3 regions of the Marinomonas sp. 15G6-16 genome follow, and region 3 is predicted to be linked to each of the others. Evidence: predicted binding sites of a transcription regulator. Region 3 holds the regulator's gene; each other region holds the start of a gene.
The links. The regulator LexA, encoded in region 3, represses DNA repair genes until DNA is damaged. The targets are predictions, from matches to a motif close to TACTGTNTANNTANACAGTA.
Positions count from the first base shown of each region.

Region 1: a site for LexA is predicted at 6,122-6,141, ahead of AC0L46_RS04800 (DNA topoisomerase III). Genes of this name have one in related genera too.
Region 2: a site for LexA is predicted at 3,018-3,037, ahead of ruvC (crossover junction endodeoxyribonuclease RuvC). Genes of this name have one in related genera too.

Region 1 is NZ_CM147916.1:991,877-1,000,075, reverse strand. Features, by position in the region: gene AC0L46_RS04820 (L-serine ammonia-lyase) at 1-557, shown strand, start outside; gene AC0L46_RS04815 (inorganic phosphate transporter) at 850-2,388, shown strand; gene AC0L46_RS04810 (hypothetical protein) at 2,664-3,443, shown strand; gene AC0L46_RS04805 (LysE family translocator) at 3,484-4,101, shown strand; gene AC0L46_RS04800 (DNA topoisomerase III) at 4,121-6,112, opposite strand; gene AC0L46_RS04795 (hypothetical protein) at 6,222-6,443, opposite strand; gene AC0L46_RS04790 (FKBP-type peptidyl-prolyl cis-trans isomerase) at 6,633-7,253, shown strand; gene AC0L46_RS04785 (GNAT family N-acetyltransferase) at 7,354-7,770, opposite strand; gene AC0L46_RS04780 (JmjC domain-containing protein) at 7,786-8,199, opposite strand, start outside.
Region 2 is NZ_CM147916.1:156,033-164,231, reverse strand. Features, by position in the region: gene AC0L46_RS00845 (MarR family winged helix-turn-helix transcriptional regulator) at 1-243, opposite strand, end outside; gene AC0L46_RS00840 (GreA/GreB family elongation factor) at 429-914, shown strand; gene aspS (aspartate--tRNA ligase) at 1,129-2,898, shown strand; gene ruvC (crossover junction endodeoxyribonuclease RuvC) at 3,059-3,616, shown strand; gene ruvA (Holliday junction branch migration protein RuvA) at 3,613-4,215, shown strand; gene ruvB (Holliday junction branch migration DNA helicase RuvB) at 4,219-5,232, shown strand; gene tolQ (protein TolQ) at 5,242-5,922, shown strand; gene tolR (protein TolR) at 5,922-6,350, shown strand; gene tolA (cell envelope integrity protein TolA) at 6,350-7,312, shown strand; gene tolB (Tol-Pal system beta propeller repeat protein TolB) at 7,313-8,199, shown strand, end outside.
Region 3 is NZ_CM147916.1:3,211,870-3,220,068, reverse strand. Features, by position in the region: gene AC0L46_RS15285 (NAD(P)H-dependent glycerol-3-phosphate dehydrogenase) at 1-686, opposite strand, end outside; gene AC0L46_RS15280 (protein adenylyltransferase SelO) at 730-2,151, opposite strand; gene AC0L46_RS15275 (DEAD/DEAH box helicase) at 2,179-3,540, opposite strand; gene dinG (ATP-dependent DNA helicase DinG) at 3,661-5,784, opposite strand; gene lexA (transcriptional repressor LexA) at 5,854-6,474, shown strand; gene AC0L46_RS15260 (hypothetical protein) at 6,543-6,809, opposite strand; gene AC0L46_RS15255 (DUF6586 family protein) at 6,812-7,279, opposite strand; gene topA (type I DNA topoisomerase) at 7,276-8,199, opposite strand, start outside.

The sequences.
Region 1 (8,199 bases), 1.0 Mb from region 3:
CGGTAAATGAAGAAAATGCCGCGGGAGGACGAGTTGTCACGGCGCCAACTAATGGCGCAGCGGGCATTATTCCTGCTGTTTTACATTATTATTGGGATTTTTGCCCTCGCTCTAATGATGAAGGTGTTGTTGAATTTTTTCTTACGGCGGCGGCCATTGGTTTTCTTTTTAAAGAAAATGCATCCATCTCTGGAGCCGAAGTCGGATGTCAGGGAGAAGTCGGTTCTGCTTGTGCCATGGCAGCGGCTGGTTTGGCTGCGGCTACAGGTGGAACACCAGAGCAAATTGAGAACGCGGCTGAAATCGGTATGGAGCATAATTTAGGGCTAACTTGTGATCCTATTGGTGGATTGGTACAAGTACCTTGTATTGAGCGTAATGCAATGGGAGCGATGAAGGCCATTAATTCTGCCTCTATGGCATTACGCGGTGATGGAAATCATTATGTATCGCTAGATAAAGTCATTAGAACCATGCGAGATACAGGAAGAGATATGAATGATAAATACAAAGAAACCTCTCGCGGTGGTTTAGCGGTAAATGTTATCGAGTGTTGATGCTTTGTAACGATTTATTGTTTTTTATAAAGGCGCTGTTAAAGGCGCTTTTTTTGTTTGTATATGCTCTGAATATTTGAGGTTTTTAGGTCTTTTTATCTATAAAAAGCCCGTGTAGAATGACGCCAAAATTGTGTTGCAGAAATATGACAAGCAATGGCTAAGATGTAATATAGCCACCCTTTGGACAAGAAAGCAGTTAATAAGATTTTATTAACTGCTCTTGGTACTGATTAATTCTATGAAGAAGAGCCCTTATGGATCTTACAAATACCTCAAAAAAAGTGCAGCTTTGGCTAATGGTCATGAATATATTCGTGTTCTGATTGCGTTAGCGTTTGTTTTAGCTGTTGGCTTTTATGCGACAACCAATGGAGTGGAAGTTTCTAATATATCTATTTTAGCCATCGCAGCAGCGATTGGTGCTTACATGGCTGTGAATATCGGTGCAAACGATGTAGCGAATAATGTGGGACCAGCAGTAGGGGCAAAAGCTTTGTCCATGACTGGCGCCATTGTTATTGCCGCAATTTTTGAAGCTTCTGGTGCTTTAATTGCCGGTGGTACGGTCGTTGGTACAATTAAAAACGGCATTATAGACCCTAACTTTATTGGTGATTCAGGCACCTTTATTTGGGTCATGATGGCGGCATTATTGGCTGGAGCGATTTGGCTTAACCTAGCAACGTATCTTGGTGCTCCTGTTTCAACAACACACTCGATTGTTGGTGGTGTATTAGGTGCTGGTATTGCTGCTGGTGGCTGGGATATTGCGAACTGGGACAAGATGACTGCCATTGTTGCTAGTTGGGTAATTTCCCCATTATTAGGCGGCATCATTGCGGCACTTTTCTTAATGTACATCAAACGCGCTATCACATATAAAAGCGATATGATTGCAGCGGCTAAGAAAGCGGTTCCTCTGTTGGTTGGATTAATGGTTTGGGCTTTCTCTACTTATTTGATTCTTAAGGGCTTGAAGAAAATCTGGTCTTTGGATTTCGTCACTGCAGCTATGATTGCTTTTGCAATTGCTCTAACAGCTTATTTCATTGTTCGTCCTATCGTCGATAAAGCAGCGGCGGCACTTGAAAACAACAAAGACTCTGTTAATAGCTTATTTACAATTCCATTAATTGTTTCTGCCGCGTTATTGAGTTTTGCCCATGGTGCAAACGATGTTGCCAATGCGATTGGGCCACTAGCTGCGATCAATGAAGCTTTGTTAACGGGCGCCGTTACGGGTAAAGCCGCTATTCCATTGTGGATTATGATTGTTGGTGGAATAGGTATTGCGGTTGGTCTTGCTTTATTTGGCCCTAAGCTTATCAAGACAGTTGGTTCTGAAATTACAGAGCTAGATAAAACACGAGCATTTTGTATCGCTATGGCGGCAGCAATTACGGTTATCGTTGCTTCTCAGTTAGGCTTACCTGTTAGCTCAACACATATTGCTGTTGGTGGTGTTTTTGGTGTTGGCTTCTTGCGAGAATACCTAAAGCAGTCTTATGAGAAAAAGTTGAAATCTATTGTTGCTCACTCTGAATCTGCTGGTCATGATGGTTATCAAACTCAAGAGTTCGTAAAACGTTTTCAGGATGCTGATGTTGATGAAAAACGTCTGATTTTGAAAGAGTTGAAATCGGCTCAAGCATCTTCGCCGATTTCATCTGCTGAGCGTAAAAGCTTGAAAAAAGCGACGAAGAAAGAGTTAGTGAAGCGTTCTGCATTATTACGCATTGCTGCAGCTTGGGTGATTACTGTACCTGCGTCTGCGACACTTTCTGCTATGTTGTTTTATATGTTGCTTGGTTTCTCTGTTTCTCGTTAAACTTTGCAGCATTAAGAGTACAAAAAAAGACCAGCTTGTCTGGTCTTTTTTTGTGTTACAGTTCTGCTCTGTGTTATATAAGAGAATTGCTTTTTAAAGTGTCTAGGGATAAAAACTTAATAAGCTGACGGCCTTCACGATTTGAAGACGTATGCGTTCGATTACAGATGGAGTTTGTGTAATGTGAAGTGACTATTTCACATTATTGTATTTCGGCTCATTTTGAGAGCCTTTTGCATTATCCAGTTATCAATATTAAGGTAAACATTCATCCAATGACTGCTGTTAGTATCACTGTGCTTTTACTTGTTATAGGCGGATTTATAGTCTTCGCCATTGTATTGCAGCTAAAAGAGCAGGCAAGATTGGCTAAGTTGCGCAAAATCGCTACTTTGAACAATCAATTGCGTCAGGTTCGTCGTTATTTGGATGAAATGCCTCCTCAATATCAACCAAAAGACATGCGTTTATGGCTATTTTCTCGCATGCTTCAACTCTATGATCAATTACTGACTTTACAGCCGGATGCCACTTTAACGCGCCGACGAAATCATCTTGCTGAAGAAATAGAAGAGTTTCAATCAAGTAAACAAAAACGTCGTGCTAAGCCGATGAATGATGAAGTGCTTATTGTTGAAGTAAAGCGTTTATTTGATTCGTTTGAAACGTTTTTGACCGTGGCGCAAAGAGACAAAGAAATCGATTCTGATTTAGCTTATCGCTATATTCAGTTAATGCATTTCTTCAAGTATAAAATTAATGCTGACCATTATGCTTACCTTGCTCGAAAAGACTTTCTAAGTGGAAGAATAGATAAGGCGTTAGAGCAATATAAAGAGGCTTTGTCTCAGTTATCGCCATTAAAAGACTCTGCCCAAGCCCAGCCAGCAATTTTGAAATTAAAAGATGTCATTCAAGAGCTTGAAGAAGATTTGGCCTTACAGAAAGCAGAAGAAGAAATTAGTAAGACGATGACGAACGAGAAAGAAGAAATGGATGATGAATGGAATAAGTTTATTGAAAATTCTGACTTCAAAGAGAAAAAACGTTTTTAATTTGTGTGAATTGAACTTTTAATTTAGATAAGGATATTGTGTGAACCTCGCTCTGCTTTCTGCTTTTATACCTACTTTCTTTTTTGTCTCTATCACGCCTGGTATGTGCATGACTCTTGCCATGACGCTTGGCATGACAATCGGTATTAAGCGCGCACTTTGGATGATGTTTGGTGAGCTTATTGGTGTTGCGACCGTAGCCACTTTATCTGCTATTGGCGTCGCAGCTTTACTTTTAAATTATCCGAATGTTTTCCTCGTTTTAAAATATTTAGGCGGCGCTTACTTGGCGTATATCGGTATTCAAATGTGGCTATCTAAAGGCAAAATGGCCATTAAAATGGAATCTGAAGAAGAGCCTGCTTCTCGTATTGATTTAATCTCACAAGGCTTTGTGACTGCCATTGCCAACCCTAAAGGTTGGGCGTTTTTTGTGGCATTATTACCGCCTTTTTTAGATGCAACTCAACCACTCGCTAGTCAGTTGATCATATTGATTAGTGTTATTCTCATGCTTGAATTCAGCTGTCTGCTTATCTATGCGGCGGGCGGTCGAACACTCAAATCTTTGCTTATGCAAAGTGGCAATGTTCGTATAATGAACCGCATTGCTGGAACCTTAATGATTGGTGTCGGAGCTTGGTTAGCAATAGGCTAGCTTTTTGAACTTAACTTATTTAGCGCTTTGCAGTAGACCGTCTTGTTCTCGTTTTTGATGTGCTGTTTGAGGGCTTCGATGCGGACTTTCTTTTGCCTGTTGAGCGCTTTGAAAAAGCTTTCTTAGCTGGCGCAGGCAAATGCTTTAATGACGCTGAAGACAGGCTTTTCGAGGCGTCTAACAGTTCTACTAAATTACTTTCTAAATGTGACATAAAGCTTTGATAACTTGTTTCACCGAGGCTTATTGTGTTTAGTGTTGATTCCCATTGAGCTGTCATATCAGGTGTGACCAATTGGCTAGGTAAGCAGTCTACAAACGCTCGGCCTGTTTCGCTGGCGTGTATTTGTTTCCCTTGTCTGATTAAGAACCCTCGTTTAAATAACAACTCAATAATACTTGCTCTTGTGGCGTCTGTTCCCAGTCCATCTGTGTCTTTCAAAATGGCTTTTATGTCTTTATTTGTGACAAAGCGACTAATTCCTGTCATTGCTGAAAGCAAGGTAGCATCAGTAAAAGCGGCTGGCGGCGTGGTGACTTTGTCATGAATAATACCCTCATGACACCAAAGTGAATCGCCTTTCTGAAGTTTAGGCAATTCATTTTGTTCTTCGCCGTTTTGCTCTCCTTTATTGCTCGACTTTGTTTTTTGCGGAAGCAGTGTACGCCACCCAAGAGAGATTGCTGTATTGCCCTTTGCTTCAAACTGACCACCAGCGATATCGAGCTTGATATAAGAGGCGAGGAAATCATAATCGGGATAGAACTGCATTAAATACTGGCGAGCAATCAGCCCAAATACCTGTGATTCTACTTTTCCGAGAGAGCCTGCTTTATGGGCTTGGCTAGTCGGAATGATCGCATGGTGAGCGGTAACTTGTTTGTCATTCCATGCTTTGCTGCGTATTGCTGGGTTCGCATTCTTAGCACCTTGTGCAAGTTCTGCTGTGGCCTTACCTAACGAGGCTAAAATACCTTTCGCGTCTTTGTGTTGAAGACTTGGTAGATAACGACAATCTGATCTCGGGTAGGTGATCATTTGATGGCGTTCATACAAGGTTTGGCAAGTATCCAAAACTTGTTGAGCGGATAACGAGAAAATCTTCGCTGCATCGATTTGAAGGCTTGATAAATTATAAGGCAAAGGAGGCGCTTGCTTCTTTTGCTTATAGCTCGCCTCAATAACATTGGCTGGTTGGTTGGTGATACGAGAAGCGACATTGACGGCTAAAGCTCGATTTAGAACGCGGTTTTCTTCATCCATATGCGGCTTGCAAGCTTCACTTGGCAGCCACTTCGCTTGAAACCTTACTTTCAGATTAGTTTCTAATTGAGCCCAGACTTGGAAGTAGTCTTTCGGAATAAAGTGTTCTCGCTCCTTGTCTCTCGCCGCCACAAGGCCCAATACTGGCGTTTGCACTCGGCCAATGGATAGAACGCCTTGATAGCCAGCTTGTCGGCCTCTAATGGTATAGGCTCTAGTAAGGTTTAAACCAAATAACCAATCGGCTCTGGCTCTCGCTAAGGCTGAACGGGAAAGAGCAGCGAACTCGCTGTTTGGGCGTAAGTTGTTTAGTGCTTTTTTGACGGCGCTTGGTGTTAGGTCATTAATCAGGAGGCGTTGAGTATTTTGCAGTTTGAGCTTAGGCACTTTGGTGAAATGAATGACCTCATCAACTAACAGCTGACCTTCGCGGTCTGGGTCACCTGCATGAACAAGATGCGTTGCTTTTTTAATGAGTTTTTTTAAAACACCTAGCTGTTTTTTTGTGTTGGCTTTTTCCTGCCATTGCCAGTCGGTTGGGATAATTGGCAGATGATCCAAGCTCCATGATTTAAAAATAGGATCATATTGATGAGGTTCAGCTTGCTCTAGCAAATGCCCAATACACCAGCTAATACAGTCTCCATTAGGCAACCAAATACAGCCGTCTTCTTTTTTCTGTGGTGATGGGAGGGCGGCTGCAATGGCGCGAGCAAGGCTTGGTTTCTCTGCAATATAAAGAATCATGAATACACTTACTGTTTATATATACAGTAAGTGTATCGAACAAATGTAACCTTGACTAGAGTGGCGTTGCTTTATTGAATCCGCTGAGAGAAGTGAAAGGTGTGTCGGTTTAGCTTTTTATTTTCTGATTTTTATTCACCACTACCGTATTTGTTTGGTGTGATGTACTCGAGACATTATCAAGCTGAGGGCGATCAATGTGATTTGCAAATAAAAAGCTACTGATAGCCGACAAAAATAAGAAGCTGATGAATAGCATGCCCCAATAGTCAGAAGATTTTTTGCTGACTCGATTTTGTATGGTTGATGGTATAAAGCGCTTCGTTTTCATAATGGGTTCCTTCGCTCAATGAATTCATTAAATGATAATGGATATCATTTAATAAATCTATCGATTTAATATAAAAAATATTAATCCAGCAGCGGCAGTTTAATGGTTTTGAAAAATGAGCCCATGTGATTCTGGCTATGTTACAATTTGCGCTCAATTTTTATGTGTAACGAATAAGAGAGTGTAAACATGTCTGAACTGTCGTTCGATTCGAATGAAGCAAAAATCGCATACGGTATTGGTCGCCAAATTGGTGATCAACTACGTGGTAGTGACCTTGGAGAATTATCTCTAACGCATCTTTTTGCTGCGATTGAAGATTCTTTGAATCAAGCTGAAATGCGCGTTCCAGGTGAAGAATTGGAAGCAGCTTTTGCAGAACTTCAGCAAAAAATGGAAGAAAAAGCTCGCGCTGGATCTGAAGAAACAGTAAAAGCTGGCGAAGCATTCCTTGCAGAAAACAAAGCAAAAGATGGCGTTCAAACAACGGAAAGCGGTTTGCAGTTCGAAGTTCTTGAAGAAGGTACTGGCGCAACTCCTAGCCTTGAATCAACCGTTCGTGTTCATTACGAAGGTCGCTTGATTGATGGTCAAGTATTCGATAGCTCAATTGCCCGTGGCGAGCCAATTGAATTTCCTCTAACTGGCGTTATTGCTGGTTGGACTGAAGGTCTTCAGTTGATGAAAGAAGGCGCGAAATACCGTCTAACAATTCCAGCTGAATTAGCTTACGGCGCACAAGGCGCAGGCGCAATGATTCAGCCTTTCTCTGTTCTACAGTTTGATGTTGAGCTAATTGCTGTTGTTTAATTAGCGATTTAGAACGAAAAAAAACGAGCTTTCTAATACAGAAAAGCTCGTTTTTTTATGTCTAAAAAGCAGTAAATTTAAACTTAAGTTCAAAGGCCGGTTATATTTCCCGTTCCATTCGGACGTGCATTTTTCCTGCTTCTAGAAATATCTTACCGTCAGAACGGAAGTTTTGCTTTGTGTAAAATTGCTGGGAATCGACTTGGGCATTGAGGAAAACTTTTCTGAGCCCCATTTCTCTCGCGACTTTGATGGCTCTAGCCATCAGCATTTCACCGTAGCCTTGGTGTCGATAAGCAGGCAATACTGCTAAACGGCCTAATTGACCTTCTTCTGTCAGTCGACAAGTTCCTGTCGGTACGGCTGTTGTGCCAAAAGTTACAAAGTGAACGGCATCTTCATCATGGTCATCCCATTCGTCTTCTGGGTCGATGCCTTGTTCAATAATAAAGACTTGTTTGCGTACAAAGGTTATTTGGTCTTTGCTGCTGTTCCAGTCCGAAGTTAATACCTTCACCTTGTTCTCCTGTTTTTATTCTGGCGCGACGAGTTCAATAACACCTTGTTGGCGAATAAAAAATCGCACAAGAGGCTCTAAGTCATCGTTTTGGCTTAAGTCTAAACCAGAAAAATCAAATTCAACCTGATCTGTAATTGCTTGAACAAATGGGGCTAATTCACTGTCCAGATTAATACTTTCACCGTTGCAGAAAACCGTCATATGATTTTCTTTGTCATTGAGATAGTAGCAAATACGCGCATCACCAGGTCGAATAAAGGTTCGGCCTTGAATCGCATTTTGAAACGCTTTATCTAAGTCGCTTGAGTTTAGCGGCGCTAAATATTCAGGGTATTTGCTTTCGCTCATGGTTTCGCCTAACCAGTTTGCTAATACATCAGGCTGATTTATGAGCTTAGCTAACTCAGCTTGCAAATAGGAAACATC
Region 2 (8,199 bases), 170 kb from region 3:
TGGATGTTTTTCGACGTAACCTTCCAAAACAAGATCTTTCAAAACTCGAGTGATTTGTGACTTATCAAGAGAGAGCTTACGAGCAATATCTCTTGCACTGCAGTTAGGTATTTTGTCGATGCATTTCAAAGATCGAATATGATTGACGGGAATCGAGATACCAGAACTTGTGTTGAGAGACCTCATTTGGTTTCGGTGGCCGTGAATGAGCTGATGTAATGCTTCTGCAATGGCCTCTTTCATAATTGAATATCTCCTTAATGAGAATGCTTATCAATATAATTTTTTATAGTTGACACTGTCAACTTAGATTTCATCGTTTGTTGAAAAAGACATATTTCTTCCATGATTACAGTAAGTCGCTTTAGAGGCTTTTATTCTTAATTTGAATCACTACAATGTCTGCGAATGTATTTAGGTGAGAATGTATGAACAAAGTTGAGGTTCATCAGGCGATTCAATCTGCGTTATTAAGTCGCTTTGAAAATGCTAAATGGGCGGCAAAGCAGGCTCATGAAGCCGCAACAAATGAAGAGAGTGTTGCTGAAAATAAATATGACACATTTGGGTTGGAAGCATCTTATTTGGCTCATGGGCAATCACAGCGAGTTATTGAGTGCGAGAAAGATTGGTTGGCATTTGAAAAGAAAGAGGTAACGGTAAGTCGGGATAATGTGGATTTATGGAGCTTGGTTAAACTGATTCCTATTGATGCGGATTTGGTATTGGCTAAGTGTTTTTATGTTGCGCCATGTGCGGGCGGGCTTTCCGTCGAAATAAACGGCAGTAAAGTTTTAGTAGTTACCTTATCCAGTCCTGTCGGGAAAGCTTTGATAGGAAAGGAGTGCGGTGAGGAAGTTGTTCTTTCTCAAAATGGCCTGAAGATGACCTATGAAATAGAGCAAATAGATTAAAATTTCACCGCTAAGCAAATGAGCAAAGCTTGTCATAGACAAATTTTACGCAACCCCTAGAGAGTCGGACTCTGTTCGCATATAATGCTTTGCCTTAAAATATTCCGTTCTTCTGTTTATTGCATAAGTTGATGTCGGTAACATTGGCTGAATTAACAGAAAACACCCTAAGAACACATCACTCTCTTACTGAGACAGTAATAGGAAAGAAATTATGCGCAGCCATTATTGCGGCGAGTTAAATGCTTCTAATATTTCACAAGAAATTACCTTATGCGGTTGGGTTCATCGTCGTCGTGACCACGGTGGTGTTATTTTCTTAGACGTTCGTGACCGTGAAGGTATCACTCAGGTTGTTTTTGATCCTGATCGTGCTGATAGCTTTGCTCTTGCTGATAGCGTGCGTAATGAATTTGTTGTGCAATTAAAAGGTTTGGTTCGTGCTCGTCCTGAAGGAACAGTTAACCCAAATATGAATACGGGTGAAATCGAAGTTCTTGGTACTGAACTAGAAATCTTAAACGTAGCGCAAACACCACCATTTCAATTGGATGATCATCAGAATGTTGGTGAAGACGTTCGTTTGAAAAACCGCTTTATCGACCTTCGTCGCCCTGAAGTTCAAGCTAAAATGCGTTTCCGCTCTAAAGTGACCTCTGTATTACGTCGTTACTTAGATGATAATGGTTTCTTAGATATTGAAACGCCGATTTTGACTCGTGCGACACCTGAAGGTGCACGTGACTATTTGGTACCAAGCCGTACGCAGCAAGGTAGTTTTTTCGCGCTTCCTCAGTCTCCACAGTTGTTTAAGCAGTTGTTGATGGTGTCTGGTTTTGACCGTTACTACCAAATCGCAAAATGTTTCCGTGACGAAGATTTACGTGCCGATCGTCAGCCAGAATTTACTCAGGTTGATATTGAAACTTCTTTCATGTCTGAAGAGCAGATCATGGGTATGACAGAAGAAATGATTACCGGTTTGTTTAAAGAGCTATTGAATGTCGATCTAGGGTCCTTCCCTCGTATGCCTTATTCAGAAGCAATGGAAACATACGGTAGCGATAAGCCAGACCTTCGTATTCCGCTAACAATCGTAACAGTTTCTGATTTGATGGCAGGCGTAGATTTCAAAGTCTTCTCTGGCCCAGCAACTGATCCAAAAGGTCGTGTTGCTGCACTTAAAGTGCCTGGTGGTAACGCACTTACTCGTAAGCAAATTGATGACTACACTAAGTTTGTTGGCATTTATGGCGCGAAAGGCTTGGCTTACATCAAGGTAAACGATAAGTCTAACCTTGAAGAAGGTTTGCAATCTCCGATCGTTAAGTTCTTGCCAGTTGAAGTACGTGAAGCACTTTTGACTCGTCTTGATGCTCAAGACGGCGATTTGATTTTCTTCGGTGCAGACTCTGAAAAAGTTGTAAATGAAGCGCTTGGTGCGTTGCGTTGCAAGTTGGGTGAAGACATGGATCTTTACACTTGCGAGTGGGCGCCTCTTTGGGTTGTTGATTTCCCAATGTTTGAAGAAACAAGTGATGGCGGCATTACAGCGATTCACCATCCATTTACAGCGCCTTCTTGCTCTCCAGAAGAGTTGAAAGCAAATCCATTGACGGCTTTGTCTCAAGCATACGACATGGTTCTTAATGGTACTGAGCTTGGTGGTGGTTCTATCCGTATTCACCAATCAGATATGCAAGAGTCTGTTTTCGAATTGCTAAATATTTCTAAAGAAGAGCAAGAAGAGAAATTTGGCTTCTTATTGGATGCGCTTAAGTTTGGTGCGCCACCACATGGCGGCTTAGCATTCGGTCTTGATCGTCTGGTTATGTTGATGACTGGTTCACAATCTATTCGTGATGTAATTGCTTTCCCTAAAACGCAAAGCGCGACTTGTTTGTTAACTCAAGCACCGGGGGAAGTTAGCGAGAAACAGCTAAAAGAATTGAGTATTCGAGTAAGAAAACCAGTCGCAGAGTAGACTCTTTTCTTCTTTAAGCTGATTAAAAACAGTCAGTTATGTTAAAGGACTGCAAAAAAATCGTAAAAGGCCGCTGATTAGCGGCCTTTTTTTATTTATAGATTGCATACTTACGAAAGGGCTGTTGAAATATACAGTAACAAAGAGAATAGAGAAAAACATGAGCGTCACTAGAATATTAGCGATTGACCCAGGTTCTCGCATTACTGGTTTCGGCATCCTTGATGTTGTGAATGGAAAAACAGTTTATGTTAACAGTGGTTGTATTCGTCTTCCTGATGAAGCTTTATCGGTTAGGCTTAAGCATATTTTTAACAATGTTTCTGCTTTATTGGATGAATACAAACCGAATGAATTTGCGATTGAAGAAGTGTTTTTAGCAAAGAACGCAAATTCAGCATTAAAGCTTGGTCAAGCTAGAGGTGCTGCAATTGTTGCCGCTTCCATTCAAGAGTTGGATGTGCATGAATATGCGGCTCGACGAGTGAAACAGTCTGTCGTTGGTAATGGTAACGCTAACAAGGAGCAGGTTCAGTTGATGGTTCAAATGTTATTGCAATTATCATCAAAGCCCCAAGCCGATGCCGCCGATGCTTTGGCCATTGCGTTATGCCATGCAAACACTCGAACCTCTGGTGGCCTAGAATATGGCGTTGGCAAGCGAGCAGGGCGCTCCTCTAAACGCTGGACAGAACAAGATGTAAGGAAAGCTCTGTGATAGGAAGAATTGTTGGAACTTTGGTAGAAAAAACACCACCAGAGTTGTTGGTTGATGTTAATGGCGTTGGGTATGAAATCAGCGCCTCTATGACAACGATTTATGACCTTCCTCAATTAGGTGGTCAAGTAACCTTGTTTACGCACTTTTTGGTGAAAGAAGACTCTCAAACTCTTTATGGATTTATGGATAAAAGCGAGAGAGCTTTATTTAGAGTGCTTATTAAAGTGAATGGTATTGGCCCTAAGATGGCGCTTGCGATCTTGTCTAGTATGTCGTCTGAAGAGTTGGTTGCCAATGTTCAGGATTCAGATGTAACCGCCTTAACCAAGATTCCTGGCGTTGGTAAGAAAACGGCAGAACGTTTGATTATTGAACTTAGAGATAAACTCGGCCAAGCAGCTAAAAACGATTTGTTTTCCGCACCAACTGTTTTGCGTCAAGTACAAGCCGACCCTCGACAAGAAGCAGAAGCTGCGCTTATTTCTCTTGGTTACAAGCCTCAAGAAGCAGCTAAAGCTATTGCGAGCATTCCAATGGATTCTGCCAGCAGTGAAGAGGTGATTAAGGCAGCATTGCAAGGGATGTTAAGGAAATAAAATATGATTGAACAAGATCGTATCATCTCAGCAGAGCTAAAAGGGAATGACAAACAGATAGATCGTGCTATTCGGCCTCAGGCTTTATCGGAATATATCGGGCAGCCAGTTGTTCGTGAGCAAATGGAAATTTTTATTCAAGCCGCTAGGCAAAGAGAAGAACCTCTCGACCACACATTGATTTTTGGGCCTCCTGGATTGGGTAAGACAACCTTAGCCAATATTATTGGCAACGAAATGGGAGCTGAAGTTAAGACGACATCTGGCCCAGTTTTAGAAAGAGCAGGAGATTTAGCTGCGCTTCTAACCAATTTGAACGAAGGTGATATCTTATTTATTGATGAAATTCATCGATTGAGCCCTGCAATAGAAGAAGTTTTATACCCAGCAATGGAAGATTATCAGCTGGATATTATGATAGGTGAAGGCCCTGCTGCGAGATCAATAAAAATTGAACTCCCGCCTTTTACACTTGTCGGAGCTACAACACGAGCTGGTTTGCTTACATCCCCTTTGCGAGATCGTTTTGGGATTGTGCAGCGACTTGAGTTTTATGATGTTGAGTCATTAACCACTATTGTGACGCGATCTGCGGGCAAAATGGGGATGACGCTCGACGACTCTGGTAGCTTTGAAGTGGCAAGACGTTCTCGAGGAACACCGCGAATAGCCAATAGACTTTTGCGTCGTGTGCGTGACGTTGCTCAAGTGAGTGGTGAAACATTAGTTGGACAAAAAGTTGCTCAAAGAGCGCTAGATATGTTAAGTGTAGATAATCAAGGTTTTGATCATTTAGACCGACGTATGTTGTTGACTATGATAGAAAAATTTGACGGCAGACCGGTTGGTTTGGATAGTGTGTCAGCAGCCTTAGGTGAAGACAAAGATACAATTGAAGACGTCATTGAGCCATTTTTGATTCAGCAAGGATTTATTATTAGAACGCCAAGAGGGCGTCAAGTTACAAAGCGTGCATACGAACATTTTAATTACCAGTTACCTTCGGACTTTAAATAGAGGTTAATAATGTCAATTTGGGGACTTATCGCCAGCGCCAGTATCGTAGTTCAACTTGTTATGTTGATTTTACTATCGGCTTCAATTTTTTCATGGGTTGTAATATTTCAACGAGTCCGTGTTCTTAAAAAAGCCAAAAAAGTGCGTGGTGAATTTGAAGATCAATTTTGGTCTGGTATTGATCTTAGTCAGCTTTACAGAAAGCTGACGCAGGATGGGAGAAAAGTTGAAGGCATTGAGACTATTTTCACATCAGGTATCAAAGAATTTACTCGATTAAGACAGAATCAAAACGTTGATCCAGATGCGGTTATGGATGGTATTCAACGTGTTATGCGAGTGGCTTTATATAAGGAAGAAGAGAAGCTTGATCAGCATCTTCCATTTTTAGCAACAGTTGGCTCTACAAGCCCATATGTTGGTTTGTTTGGTACCGTTTGGGGGATTATGCACTCTTTTATCGGCTTGGCTGAGGTTCAGCAAGCAACATTGGCCACTGTGGCCCCAGGTATTGCTGAGGCTCTTATTGCAACGGCTATTGGTCTAGCAGCTGCAATTCCTGCTGTGATTGCATATAACCGTTTTTCTGCAACGTCAGAATCTTTGGCGTCTAGCTATGAAAACTTTGCCGATGAATTTACAAGTATATTACATCGTAAAGTGCACGTTAGAGAGGGAGGAGCTGTATAGTGGCTCGCTCTAGAAGAAGAAATAAAAGAAAGCCTATGGCTGAAATCAATGTCGTACCCTACATTGATGTCATGTTGGTGTTATTGGTTATCTTTATGATTACTGCACCAATGTTGACTCAAGGTGTTGATGTTGAATTGCCAAATGCAAATGCGGCGCCTATACAAGATACAGAAAGTGATGTCATGATTGCTTCTGTGGATTCAAAGGGACAGTTTTATTTGGATGTTGGTGGCCAGCAAGAGTCAATCGGTTTAGAGCTTTTGCAGGATAGAGTGCGAAAAGTATTGTCGCAAAACCCAACGATGGCAGTGTTAGTTCGAGGTGATAAAAATGTGCCGTATGGTGATGTTGTTGGGTTGATGGTCGCTTTGCAGGCGGCAGGTGCACCAAATGTTGGTTTGGTCACTGAGCCGGATACAAAATAATGAAATGGCTAAAAGATGATAGCTACGGGCTTCCGGTATTATTAGCTGTTGGCTTACATGCTGTTATTTTAGTAGCAGGCGTCGTGGCGGTTGATTTTAGTGATGATGAAAAGCAACAGCCTAAGCGTCCTGTTATTGTCAACGCAACAGTAATTGATATTTCGGATACGATTATTGGCAAGCGTGAAGCGGAAGAAAGAGCAGCTAAGCAACAAGCTGCAAATGCCGCAGCTAAAAGAAAGCAAGAAGCAGAACAGAAGCGTAAAAAAGAAGCTGAACAGAAAGCTTTAGAAGCCAGAGAAAAACAGCTTGCTCAAGCTAAACGAGTTAAAGAGCGTGAAGCTGCAGAGGCTGCAGTAAGAAAAGAAAAAGAAAGGCAACAGGCTGCTGAGCAGAAACGCCTCGAACAAGAGAATGAGAAAAAGCGTCTGGCGCAAGAAAAAGAGCGAGAAAAGCAGCGTTTAGAAAAACAGGCGGAAGAAGAAAGAAAACGCAAAGAGCAAGAGCTTATACGTCAAGCTGAGGCTGAGAGGTTGGCTGATGAAGAACAAAAAAGACAAGCAGAAGCCGCTAGGTTAGCTGAAGAGAAAAAGCAAGCGGAAGAGGCGGCAGCACAAGCAGCTGCGGCAGAGCAAGAACGGTTACGAGCAGCGGAAGAAGCGCAAATGGTTCAGTCTATTAGTAGCTTGATTAATAGCCGAATTACATCTGTGTGGAATCGTCCACCGAATGCTAGAAATGGGATGAAAACCCAATTAAGAATATACTTTTTACCGAACGGTGAAGTAAGAGACACACAAGTAACAAAAGGCAGTGGTGATGCTCTATTCGATCAAAGAGCCGTAGATGCTGTGTACAAAGTTGGACGCATTGAAGAGCTGGCGGATGTTGATTCTTATACATTCGAACGGAACTTTCGTCAAATAGACTTAATTTTTAACCCGCAAGATTTGAGAAATTAAATGATGTTAAAACAATGGTTAAGCGTTTTATTTACTTGCTTACTTTTTATAAATACCGCTAAAGCACAACTTGTTATTGAGATTACCAGCGGAGCGGATCAATTATTGCCTATCGCTGTTGTGCCTTTTGGTTATGAAGGTGTTGATGCATTACCAGAAGATATTGCTCAAATTGTAGAGGCTGACTTAACCCGAAGTGGCTTATTTCAGGCTATTCCAAGGTCTAGTATGCTCAGCATGCCCTCAAAAGAAGCTGATGTGTATTATAGAGACTGGCGTCTCTTAAAAAGTGATTATGTTGTAATTGGTTCAGTTCAAAAATTAGCAAATGGTCAATATCGTATAGGTTTTGAATTGCTGAATGTATTGAGCCAAAAACCAGTTCAAAAACATGCTTCCATTGATGTTGGGGCAAGAAACTTTCGTGATGCCGCCCATTATATTAGTGACAAAGTTTATGAGTTGTTAACAGGAACAAAAGGGGCATTTAGTACCAGAATTTTGTATGTCACCGCTGAAGGCGATAAAACTGCACCTTTATTTAGACTGCAAGTTGCTGATGCCGATGGACACCGACCTCAAGTGGTTGTAGAGTCAAAAGAGCCAATTTTGTCACCGTCATGGAGCCGTGATGGAAAAAATATTGCTTATGTAATGTTTAGAAATAGACGCCCAAATATTTTTATTCAAGAGCTAGCAACAGGCAAACGCCAGCAGATTGCACAGTTTAGAGGCTTAAATGGTGCACCAGCATGGTCACCAGATGGTAAGAAACTTGCTTTAGTATTATCCAAGGATAATAACCCAGAGATTTATACTTTAGACATCGCAACCCAGAAACTACAGAGAATGACAAATCATTACTCTATTGATACAGAACCAAGCTG
Region 3 (8,199 bases):
CCAAAGTGCACAGCAAAACGACTCATTTCCGCCAAACTACGCGTCATAATCATCGACATGGTGTTTTCACCGACATTTAATGCCTTAGCGAGTCCACAAACAATCGCATAAATATTCTTAAGTGCGCCAGCAAGCTCCACACCTGTACTGTCTTTATTTTCATAAACACGAAACGTAGGAGACTTCAGCAACTCTATCGTTCTTTGTCTAACTTGATCATCAGAGCTCGCAATGACAGAGCCTGTCATTTGACCTGCTGCAATCTCTTTTGCCAAATTAGGGCCACTCAATACACCAATTTTTTGCGTGATAGGGTTTCGACGCAAAATATCACTCATTAGTTCAAAACGATTTGGATTAAATCCCTTTGTGGTGCTGATTAAAATTTTATCCGCTGTCAACAAAGGCTCTATCCGCTGAACAACCTGCTCAAAAGATTTCGATGGAATTGAGACAAAAACCGTATCACTTTCTCGAATTGCTTGCTCTAAATTCGACGTCGCCAGCAATTCTCGATGCAATGGCGCATTAGGTAAATATCGACTATTCAACCCAGTTAAATTAATTTCTTCAACCTGCTCTTCATTTCGCATCCACTGGCTTACTTGATGACCATTATTGGCCATAATATTTGCCAAGGCCGTACCAAAACTGCCGCCACCTAATACACATACCGAATGCTTCATAACCATAATTTCTCTTTGTCTATTAATATCATCTTAAGCCAAATTAAGACGAGCAACTCACTTCTAATGACTTACCCCATTCAGGCGCGCGCTGAGCAAGCGAATTCGACTCAGGGTGTTCATCAAAAGGAGAAGTCAGTACATTTAACAAATGCCTAAAAGGCAAATAATCGCCCTGTTCCGCTGCCACAATGGCATTGTGAGCTAAATAATTTCTTAGTATAAATTTCGGATTAACTTGAGTCATTGATTCGCTCACACTCTGCCAATCTGAAGATCCAGCAATACGCGCTGCTTGGTAGTCTTGCAGCCAACTCTGTAGCCTCTGACGATCCACTACCTCATCAAGCAAGAGACTAAAACCATTTTTTTCAAAATAACTAAGCAAGCGAAAAAACACAGAGTAATCCATCTTCTCACTGGCTAAAATACTAAAAAGTGGCGGCAACAAGGCATGCACGTCTTTAGAGGAATCTAACCCAAGCTTCGCCATCATCAGTGCGTCGTAATGGGTTTGTAATTCAACCTCATAACCTTGCAGAATGGCAACCAATTGATCTCGTTCTAAATGCTTTGAAAAACATCTCATCAAACAGTTTAAATTCCACAATCCAACGCCCGGCTGCCGAGAAAAAGCATAACGACCCTCACAATCTGAGTGGTTACACACCCAATCTGGCTCATAGTCTTCCATGAATCCATAAGGGCCATAATCAATCGTCTCACCAGTGAATGAGAAATTATCCGTATTCATCACACCATGCTGAAAACCAACCGCTTGCCATTTAGCAATCATTCGAGCGGTTCGCTTCACCACCTCTTTGAGCATGTTTTCTAATGGGGCGTCTGTTTTCAGACAATCTGGATAGTAATGCTCAAGACAATAGTCAATCAGCTCATTTAGCTGATCCTGCTTTCCCTGATAAAAGAAGTATTCAAAGTGGCCAAATCGAATGTGCCCCTGAGCCACTCTCAACAACATCGCGCCGGCTTCTGGCTGCTCACGATAAACTGCCTCACGACTATCATAAAGCCCCAAAGCACGAGAAGTTGGGACTGACAAAGCAGCCATCGCCTCACTCGCCAAATACTCACGAATACAAGAACGCAGCACTGCACGACCATCACCGCGACGAGAATAAGGCGTGGGACCCGCACCTTTCATATGCAAATCGTATAAAAGACCGTCTTGACCTCGAACTTCTCCTAGCAACACACCTCGCCCGTCACCGAGCTGAGGAGAAAAACCACCAAACTGATGACCAGCGTAAACCATACTTAAACTATGAGGCGATGCATCTTCACCGCTCAATAAACGCTTGGTTTGGGGGGATTTAATATCGATGGATAAAAACGTGGCGAGCGATTGATTAAATTCAACCAATCGCTGCTCAAGAAGTGGTTGAACGACTGTTTTCGATGAAAACATATCGCCCAACGTTGAAAAGTGATGTTCTAAGTTCATCTTATCTCACTAAAAAGTAAGCGATGTTTATTGAGACATATCTACCATATATTCACAACGGATACTCTCACCGACAACTCTTTCTATTTCCGGAATCATAAAGGCGTCATCTTCACTTGCGAAGCTAACAGATTTACCTAATTCACCACCACGACCTGTTCGACCGATACGGTGAACATAATCTTCTGGATCTTCAGGTAAAGCATAGTTCACAACCAGCTCAACGTTGTCTACATGAATGCCTCGCCCTGCTACATCAGTCGCAACAAGCACTTGAATAGAACCTTCTTTGAAGTTCTTCAGGGTTTTGACTCGCTTATCCTGAGCCACTTCCCCAGACAAAATAGCGCAGTTAATATTCGCTTTACGCAAACGTTCAAAAAGGTCACGAGTTTCATCGCGACGATTGGCAAATATGATAGTACGTTGACCACCATTTTCTTCAATCAACTGTTTCAAAACTGGCCATTTCTGATCCGCTTCCACAGTATAGATAACTTGCTCAATGTTTTTGTTTGTCGCTTCTTTTGGCACAACAGACACTTCTTTCGGGAAGTAAGTCCATTGTTGAGCCAATGCTTGCACGTCTTTCGGGAAAGTCGCACTGAACAGCATAGTTTGTCGTGTTTCTTTCTGTGGTGTCATGCGAATAATGCTTTTCACATCTGGAATGAAGCCCATAGACAACATACGGTCCGCCTCATCTAAAACAAGACACTCCACTTTATTCAAAAGTACTTTACGATTTCGAGCGAAATCCAATAATCGACCCGGAGTCGCCACCAAAATATCAACATTCTCTGTTTCTAAAGCGATCTTTTGCTTTTCGTAACTCAAGCCACCCACTAATGAAACAACATTCAAATGGCAGTTTGACGTTAGCTTTTCAGCTTCATCGGCAATCTGCAACGCCAATTCACGAGTCGGAGCAATAATCAAACCACGTGCCAAGTTATTCGAACGTTTTTCTTCTAATGGGTAATCTAAGAAATCGCTGATCATAGCGATTAGGAAAGCCGCTGTTTTTCCTGTACCAGTTTGAGCTTGACCAATAATGTCATAACCCTGCAAGGTCATCGGCAATGTTTCCGCTTGAATTTCACTGCAATACTCAAAACCCATTTCAGAAATAGACTTCAAAACACGATCAGGAAGGTTTAGATCATGAAAGCGCAACTTACCTTCAACTTCCGCTACTGGAAAGTCTTCAATAGACCAAATTGGAGCTTTTTTAGAGCCACTCTGAGCCTCATCAACGGAATCAGGAGCTTGAGAGCTTTTTGCGTTTACTGGCTTTTCACTGTTGTTTCTAGGGCGTTTATTTGGACGGCGGCTACGCTTAGGCTTTGCTGTTTTTTCTGATGACACTTCTTGATTTTGGTTTTCCATATTGGAATCTATACGCTTCTATAATGTTTTAAGGTTATATGTTTTTGATGATAAACATTTGTGTAAGGAGTGTACCTAATTGACAAGGCTTTATCACCCTTTGCTTTTTGTCTGGCGTATTTATTGATATCGATAAGGCGGCAAACTGCTGATTAATTGAGGCCCATAACGCTTTGTCTTTAAGCGCTTATCCAATATATGGATTTCACCAGAGTCTTTTTCATTTCTCAATAAACGACCGGTTGCTTGAACTAACCTCAAAGATGCATCAGGAATGGTGATTTCCATAAATGGATTACCACCACGCTTTTGAATCCATTCCGCCAACGTTGCCTCAACAGGGTCATCCGGAACCGCAAACGGAATCTTAGCAATATAAACTCTTGTTAAGTAATTACCGGGTAAATCAACACCTTCAGCAAAACTGGCTAAGCCGAATAACAAACTGCCTTTTCCGTCATCAATTCGTGATTTATGGGAATCCAGAATAACTCGCTTAGATTGCTCTCCCTGCATCAGTAAAATTTCTTTCAACTTATCAGAAAGAGACAAAGACACTTCTTCCATTTGTCGACGCGAAGAAAACAGCACCAGACTGCCTTTTTCAATATCTACTGATTTATTTAAATAAGCGATAATTTCTGCCGTATGTTGCTCAACGCGGTTTGGCTCATTCTCCATATCAGGAACGATCAACAAGCCGTTTTCTTGAAAATCAAATGGACTCAAGACTCGCAAATATTCACTTTCACGGGGAACACCGGAGCGCATATTAAAGCGATGAAACTGGTTGAGTGCTGTCAGTGTGGCAGAAGTCACCACAGCGCCAAAGCACTTATCCCAAAGTTGCTGCCTCAGTGTGTTTGCCGCCAAAATAGGAGAACCACCAAGTTCGATATCCTGCTCCATTCCTTGCCCAGATAAAACCAACCAACGAGCATTAGGCGGATAATTTTGATCATCAACTGTAGAATACAATCGCCACAAGCTGACCGACTGCTCCAACCTACCCAAAATCACACCCAATATTGGCTGCCAAGTTTCTGCTGTTTCCGGCGTAATTCCCATGCCTTCATTTTGTTTGGTTTTCTTACATTCATCTTGAATGCTTTCGATGTTATTAAACAGTTTCTGATAAGAGGTTTGTAGACTGTAAGCCAATTGGCGCAGCTCATCTGGTATTAAACCAAACTCAAAACGATGCTGATTGTTTTCCTGATCCAACCCTAAACCCTGAATATAAGGCGCTAAACCTTGTTGGGCATATTGAATAAAGTTAACGATACTTTGTATTTGCTGAGGAATTTTAAGCAAAAGCTGACCGGTTAAACTGACGTCATCCGTCAGCTCTTGCTTGAGATTGACTAGATTCTTTTCCAATTGACGAAGCCAAGCAATACTCTGCTGCAACCTAACTTCATGACGGAAGTGACCAATCGCCTTATCTGGCAAATGATGGCCTTCATCAAACACATAAATTGTTTCTTTCGGGGCTGACAAAATCGCACCACCACCTAAAGATAAATCCGCTAAAACCAAGTCATGGTTTGCAACGATTACATCAGCCACCTCAATTTCGGCTCTTGCTTTAAAGAAAGGGCAAGCGGAATAATTAGCACAATTTCGATTCGTACACTGCTGATGATCTGTAGTTAAACGGCGCCAATCTTGCTCACGAATAACGCCTTCCCAATTATCTTTATCGCCGTCCCAACCACCTTTTTCTAACGCCGCATCCATTTCTTGATATAAAGCGGTATTCACATCATCCGACTGTAAATGCTGCTCAAAAAGCCCTGCAAACATATCATCAATTGCTTGCTCTTCTGAGCTTAAAAAGCCCTCTAAATTATTCAAGCACAAATATCGGCCTCGCCCTTTAGCTAAGGTATATTTGAAATTTAACTCGGTATGCTCAAGTAAATCCGGCAACTCTTTGTGGAGAATCTGCTCTTGCAGCGCAACCGTCGCTGTTGAAATAACCAGCTTTAAACCACGCGCTTTCGCAATTGGAATGGCGGCAAGACAATATGAAAGCGTTTTACCGGTTCCTGTTCCAGCCTCAATAACAGCAACATGCTTTTCATCCAGCCTTTCACCTTCCGAGCCTTGCTTAATATTTCCCAATGTACGAGCGATAGCGCCTATCATTTGGCGCTGTCCAGCCCTTGGTTTATGGGACTTCGCATCCAAAGAAGCTCGATATGCGAGTTGAATTTGTTTTTTTAGTTCGTCTGAAAGCATTTATATTATTGAGATTAGTTAAGAATGCTGTATATAATAACAGTTACTGTATAAACAACCAGACTCCTTATGATTAAATTAACCAAAAGACAATCTGACGTACTAGAAACCATTCGTGAATTTATTAATGAAACGGGGTTTCCACCTACTAGAGCAGAAATCGCCCGTCGCCTTGGGTTTAAATCACCCAATGCTGCCGAAGAACATTTAAAAGCCTTATCCAAAAAAGGGGCGATTGAAATGCTATCTGGCGCCTCTCGTGGGATTCGTCTCATTGAAGAAGCCTCCAATGACGAGCCAGAAGATTTAGGCTTACCAATTATTGGAAAAGTTGCCGCCGGCTACCCTATTCTTGCTCAAGAGAACATTGACTCTCATGTCAACATTCCAGCCAATATGTTTTCACCTCAGGCGGATTACTTCCTATCTGTCTCGGGAACCAGCATGAAAAACATCGGCATAATGGAAGGCGACCTTCTCGCTGTTCACAAAACCAGTACGGTACACAATGGCCAAGTAGTCGTTGCACGCATCGGTGATGAAGTAACAGTAAAACGCTTTGAGCAAAAAGGCAGCATCGTTCGCCTGATTCCTGAAAACGAAGAATACAATGACATCATTGTTGATCTCGAAAGCGAAGACTTTGCCATTGAGGGACTGTCTGTCGGCGTGATAAGACAAGGCCTTTAACAGTTTTTCCGCACCAATAGAAAAGCGAAGCATGTGCTTCGCTTTTCTAAATAACAAATAACGATCAATTAATGCAGAATTTTTGGTCGAAACTCTTCATTCTCAAGATATTCAGCACCTTCATCAAAAAAAGATTCGTCTGAATAAACATAATCAATACCTGCATGAAACATACACTTTGCCAGTTCGAAGTAACGATCCTTCAAATAAGATCGAGTGTCGTCTGATATTTGCAATGTTGCTAGCGGTGTCGTTTCCTCACCATCTTCACTGGCTGGTCTCAGCACAATATCGCCGTTCTCCAGCTCAACAATTTCTAGGTAGGACTCTTTCATATTCAATACTCTGATGACTCTTCTCTAAAACGCAAAACCAACTCAGCTAAATTCGCCAAATAGAAACCCACTGAAGCGCCCGCATCGTTACCGCGACCAATAAGATTATCGCCGCCCATTACAGACACAGCAGCACGACACTCCAACTGAGCAAGGTAAGCTTGCTCTAATTGGGCACACCAAGAATCTTTGCGAGAATATAAATCTGCCAATTCACTCAATGCCGGCACTACCATGTGTTTTGATTCTGCCTCTTTCATAAGCACAGAAACATCCAAAGAGCCTGACAGCGAGTAGGCAGTTGAAATCTCCTTCAACAAGCCATTCAACGCACTTTTCAACTGAAAAATAGCTGAGCTTTCTAACCCAACACTCAACCACTTCTCATCCATATCTTGGCTTTGCTGAATAAAACGTTTTGCTGTATCAATTTTCTGATTGGTTAAACTTGCTAAGCTAACACCACTCATTTCTTTTTGCCTTCCTCGATGACCCATTTAGAGCCAACATAAAAGGCTTTCCAGCCAGTCGGTTTACCCTCTTCTTCCGTCATAACATATTGCTCTTTGGTTTTACGGCTATAACGAATAATGGTTGGTCGACCTTCTGAGTCAGCGACAGGCGCTTTCGCAAAGAAGTGGTATTTAGGATCGATTTGATCCATGTACGGCAGCAACTCTTTCACCAATGGCGCACGCGTTTCTCGTTTTCGAGGGAACTGACTTGCCGCAAGGAATAAACCTGTCGCGCCATCACGCAATATGTAATGGTCTTCCACTTTGACACATGCCAAATCTGGCATTGGCACAGGATCCATTTTCGGCGGCGCAGCTTCACCACTCTTCAAGAGCTTCCGAGTGTTTTTGCAGTCTTCATTGGTACAACCAAAGTACTTACCAAATCGACCTGTCTTAAGCTGCATATCAGCGGAACACTTATCACACTCAATAACAGGGCCGTCGTAACCTTTAATTTTGAATGTGCCTTTCTCTACTTCATAACCAGAACAAGATGGATTGTTACCACAAACATGAAGCTTGCGTTTTTCATCCATCAAATAGCTGTCCATTGCAGAGCCACAAATCTTACAACGATGCTTATTAATAAGTGCTTTAGATTCACCTTCTTCGTCGTCAACGGCAACCGCTTCATCACCACGAACTAAATTGATCGTTGCCTTACAGCGCTCTTTTGGTGGTAAAGCGTAACCAGAACAAGACATAAATACGCCTGTGCTAGCTGTACGGATTTGCATAGGACGAGAACAAGTAGGACATTCAACATCCGTCGGCGTTGGCTCGTTCAGCATCATACCGCCTTCAGGCGACTCTGCTTTTGCCAACACACCACTAAAGTCCTTATAAAATGCGTTAAGGGTTTTAATCCAGTC